Regions from separate parts of the Fundicoccus sp. Sow4_D5 genome, predicted to be linked through region 1. Evidence: riboswitches for the same ligand, from Rfam matches in the RefSeq annotation. Region 1 holds a riboswitch; the other holds the start of a gene.
What was found. A riboswitch is a leader RNA that binds a small molecule or an ion and turns the genes downstream of it on or off. The one in region 1 is predicted to bind cobalamin.
Positions count from the first base shown of each region.

Region 1 (2,193 bases):
TATTGAATGCCATAATTATTAGAAATTGGCTGAATAAAGAAATATGTTCAATGAAAGCCGAAAATAATAAAATTGCGATCGTGTAATCCCGGTTGCTACCATTTCTGGCATAATCATTATGTTTCTTCAAATAGTTAACGCGATGGTCAAGTGCAGGTATTTCTTCAATTCGTTCGAATTCACTATTAAGACCTAATAGTTCTAATAGATGGGCATAAGCGTCACTATGATGGACTTCGGATTCTGCAAAGGTAAAGCCAACATTCGCAAGTTCTGGTTTAGGGAGACGCTTATACAAATCCCCCCAGAATTCTTTAACATCTACTTCAATTTGGGCAATGGCTAGCATAGAATTCTTTATCGCGGTCCGCTCATGTGGCTGGACATTAATTTTATAATCATGAATATCACTCGTATAGTTGTATTCCGTATGCAGCCAGTAGGAGTGTTGAATCGCTTCTTTGTATAACGCTAATTCTGGATACTCAAAGGGTTTCAGATTCTTTCGGCCTTTAAAAATATCTGGCTTCCGTTCTTCAATTCGCTCATGGCGATAAAGTATATAAGCCTTGGCGGTCTTAGTAAACAGGTTCAACATGAGCTTTTCTTCGACTAAGTCTTGGATCGTTTCTACATCGAGCGATTCTTGATCAATCCCGTTAATAATATTCTGTGTCACACTTTCGATATTTTCTTCTGTCATTTCTTTAGTTTCATTATTAGCTTTAGTGATCGCGATTTTAATTTTTTCTCTATCAAACTCTACGATATCACCCGTACGTTTTATGACTGTTTTGATCATTGTCTGCTCCTTTATAAGTAATCTAATATATCAATAAACTCACTATATTTAATGAATTCATCATCAATCCTTATGCGTGGTAAAGATGTCATACCACGTGATTGAAGTAATTCAAGGGCTGGTTCATTATGACTGACATTCACTTCACTATAAGTAACTTTTTTCATACCTAACCACTGCTTAAGTAGCTGGCACTGACCACAACCATCTTTGGTGTATAGCTCGACTTTCTTCATGCTGGCCTCCTCTAAAATTTATTACAGGATATTCCTCCAGAAGTTCCTGCACAATTTTAGCCAATAAAAAAAGACTATGTACAGAAAGCTCCCAGGCCTTTGTCATAATCTTCAAACTTTAAAAAGGACACAAAATGTCCAAAATAAGCAAACAGATATAAACAAATGTTACAAAACCCTGAGATGTAACAATTATTGTTCATAGATGGAGATCTGACTTGCCATTAAATAATGGCTCACAGTAGCATAGGGACTGTGCTGGATTTACACCAGCTTCACCTTAATCTAGATTTACTGCAAGTCTATTTGACCAACACTGAAATAATTGATTATCTAGACAAGTAAGCAAGAGAAAAACCCGAGATTACATCATCGTAATCTCGGGTTTTTCTAATTTTTAAATTTATTTCTGTCAGTTACTTTATCCGCATCATCATTTTAAGATCTGTATTAATCACGAACGCCCTACCTTTGTACTGATTTTATCATGCTTTACAAACTCGCATCGTGTGCTTCAACAAATAAGTGATAAGGACATGGAAATTTACCTGACCAAATATTACTTACTTAAACTTTCGCTTATAATCGCACTCTTTATCTCACTGTCATACTCCAACAGATAATTTCTATCATCTAGATAAATCATGATATGCCTGTCTGGAATCTTCTCTTGAAATTGCAGTTTAGTCCGCTTGCGACTCGCGAATGAAGGTCGCATCATATTCGGGAATTCCATTAGTGTCACTAACGAATCGTTCGACGGTCATCGTCAAGTCATATTTCTCTCGCAAGGCAATGATTTCATCCATCATCGGGGACTGGTGATGCGCATCGAGTGATGATTGCTTAGCCCATGCATCGATTAAAAGAATTGTTTCTGGTTGGCCAAGTGGCGTGAAGTACTCATAGCGTAAGTTGCCTGTTTGTTGACGAATCCGATCAACTAGTCCTTTTTCTTTCATCTCACGGGCAAATTGCTGGGCCTTATCTGCTTTTCCAGTGTAATAAATATTGATGCTTATCATACTCAAACTCCTTTCTGTAGAATAATTATTCTCCGTTCTGAGATAGAACTTCTTTGAAAAAATTTTTTAGAACAAATACGACTCACTATCCCGCGTTGCCGTAAGATTGTGAGTCGCATTCTAGCATTTG
Region 1 is NZ_JBQKLF010000008.1:109,124-111,316, forward strand. It holds gene ACTQ45_RS09975 (ribonucleotide-diphosphate reductase subunit beta) at 1-802, opposite strand, end outside; gene ACTQ45_RS09980 (glutaredoxin family protein) at 814-1,038, opposite strand; adenosylcobalamin (AdoCbl) riboswitch at 1,197-1,339, opposite strand; gene ACTQ45_RS09985 (putative quinol monooxygenase) at 1,722-2,063, opposite strand.

Region 2 (2,193 bases), on a different contig from region 1:
TAGTGGTCAAGGTCATATGGTTGTGAAAAGGCAATTCCAACGCGCGATAAAACGTTACGGTGTCTGACACTATACTTTGAGTTAAAGGAATAGAATCAGAATGAATTTTTGCAGTCAAATAAAGTTGGGAGGATAAGCATGATGAGCAATAAAAGTGAGAAAATCAATCCAAAAAGCATCAAGCAAAAGAAAATAGAAGTAGTGGATGGCTACACAATCAAGTACCATGCAAGTGGCGAGACCATCTGGTCAAAAGGCAAAATAGTTGACGACCAACCAGAAGGCTATTGGGAATGGTACCGCATTGATGGCACCATTAAGCGTTCAGGCTACTTTGAAAAAGGAGACCCGGTGGGCGAATGGATTACCTATGATAGCAAAGGTGAACCATATAAAATCACCCAACGTGAAAAAAAGCGAGGCTGAAAGTTTATTCCAGCTCTCTTTCTATGTAAGACAATCTGTCTAATTGTGCTATTAACCTTACTTTATAGAAATCTAAATAACCTATGATTAGCTTAATGAATATGTTGCAATACTACATGTAGTGTTAATGGGTTTAAAATATAGTGTTACAATACAATATATAGTGCCTAATTATTTGGCGGCATCGCAATGCCTTAAAAGGGAATCCAGTTGAAAGCTGGAGCTGCCCCCGCAACTGTTAGTGTGGACGAATCAGTAAACCACTGTATCACCTAGCTGTAGGTTAGGAATACGGGAAGGGCTGTAGTAGGACGAAGCATGAGCCAGGAGACCTGCCAAATAATTTAGTTTCTATTTTTCGGGGATGGAAAAGAAGAAACGATGGAATTCTAATACAGACTCTCTATCGTTTTTTTGCCGTTCATCCATAGATGAGCGGTTTTTATTTGTAAGTAAATGCAGTATTTAGAGGAGGTACATATGTGATTGAATTACGTGATATAGATGTGATTTTTCATGACGATGATCGTGTCGTCACAGCGGTGAAAGATGTTTCGATGGCAGTCGAACAAGGCGAGATCTTTGGAATTGTTGGTTATAGTGGTGCGGGGAAAAGTACGTTAGTGCGGACGATTAACTTGTTACAAAGACCAACTAAAGGAACAGTCAATGTCAATGGACAGAATTTAATGGAGTTAGCACCTAAAGATTTAAGGGAAGCTCGTAAGAAAATTGGGATGATTTTTCAACATTTTAACTTAATGGAATCACGCACGATTTTTGAAAATGTCGCTTTCCCATTAAAAGGCAGCGGATTGAATAAGAAAGAAGTGGCTGCGAAAGTAGCTGAATTGCTCAGCTTAGTTGGTTTGAAAGAAAAAACCGATAATTTCCCTAGCCAATTATCAGGAGGTCAAAAGCAACGGGTTGCGATAGCGCGTGCCCTCGCCAATGATCCAGATGTCCTGTTGTGTGATGAAGCAACAAGCGCCTTGGACCCTGTAATAAAATAAAATTTAAGCTGCAACCTGATTCCGAAACTCCAATGGTGTCAGGTTGTTTAATTTAGATTGGAATCGTGTTTCGTTATAAAACCTGATGTAACTATCGATAGCTTCTACTAATTTTTCATAAGTCAGAAACTTTTTTAAATGGTAACATTCACATTTAAAATGGCTAAAGAAGCTTTCAATAGGCGCATTATCTAACACTTCACCTGTACGCGACATACTCCTAATATATCCTTGTTGTGTCGTAAATTGACGATATTCACCAGAAGTATATTGACTACCGCGATCGCTATGAATTAAAATGCCTGTTTCAGGTGCAACCTGAATTGCTTGATTTAAGGTATCCATCACTAAAACGGTATCATTTTTTAAGCTCACTTGATAGGCAATAATTGAGCCATCATAAAGGTCCTTTATTACACTTAGATACGCTTTCTGACTCATACCAAAGAAGAGATGAGTAATATCTGTGACCCATTTTTCATTGGGTCTATCTGCGCTAAATTCACGATTCAGTCGGTTGGGTTCTATATTACGATAACTCGCTTGAGCACTATACCCCTTTGCGCGGCGAATATGGGACTTCAAGCCCATTAATTGCATTAAGCGGCGAATCCTTTTCAAACTATAATTTCTTGAGTGATAACGATTAATATGTATCTGTACACGACGATAGCCAAAAATCCCCTCATATAATTGGAAGACCCATTCGATTTCAGCCATTAGCCAGGCATTTTCTTGATCTAGTACGGTTTCT
Region 2 is NZ_JBQKLF010000010.1:112,366-114,558, reverse strand. It holds gene ACTQ45_RS11265 (phosphoribulokinase) at 1-3, shown strand, start outside; gene ACTQ45_RS11260 (hypothetical protein) at 139-426, shown strand; cobalamin riboswitch at 586-780, shown strand; partial or broken gene ACTQ45_RS11255 (methionine ABC transporter ATP-binding protein) at 909-1,427, shown strand; one part of gene ACTQ45_RS11250 (IS3 family transposase) at 1,443-2,193, opposite strand, start outside.
Region 2: it holds a riboswitch for cobalamin, as region 1 does, so the genes downstream of both, ACTQ45_RS11255 (methionine ABC transporter ATP-binding protein) here and ACTQ45_RS09980 (glutaredoxin family protein) in region 1, are expected to answer to the same signal.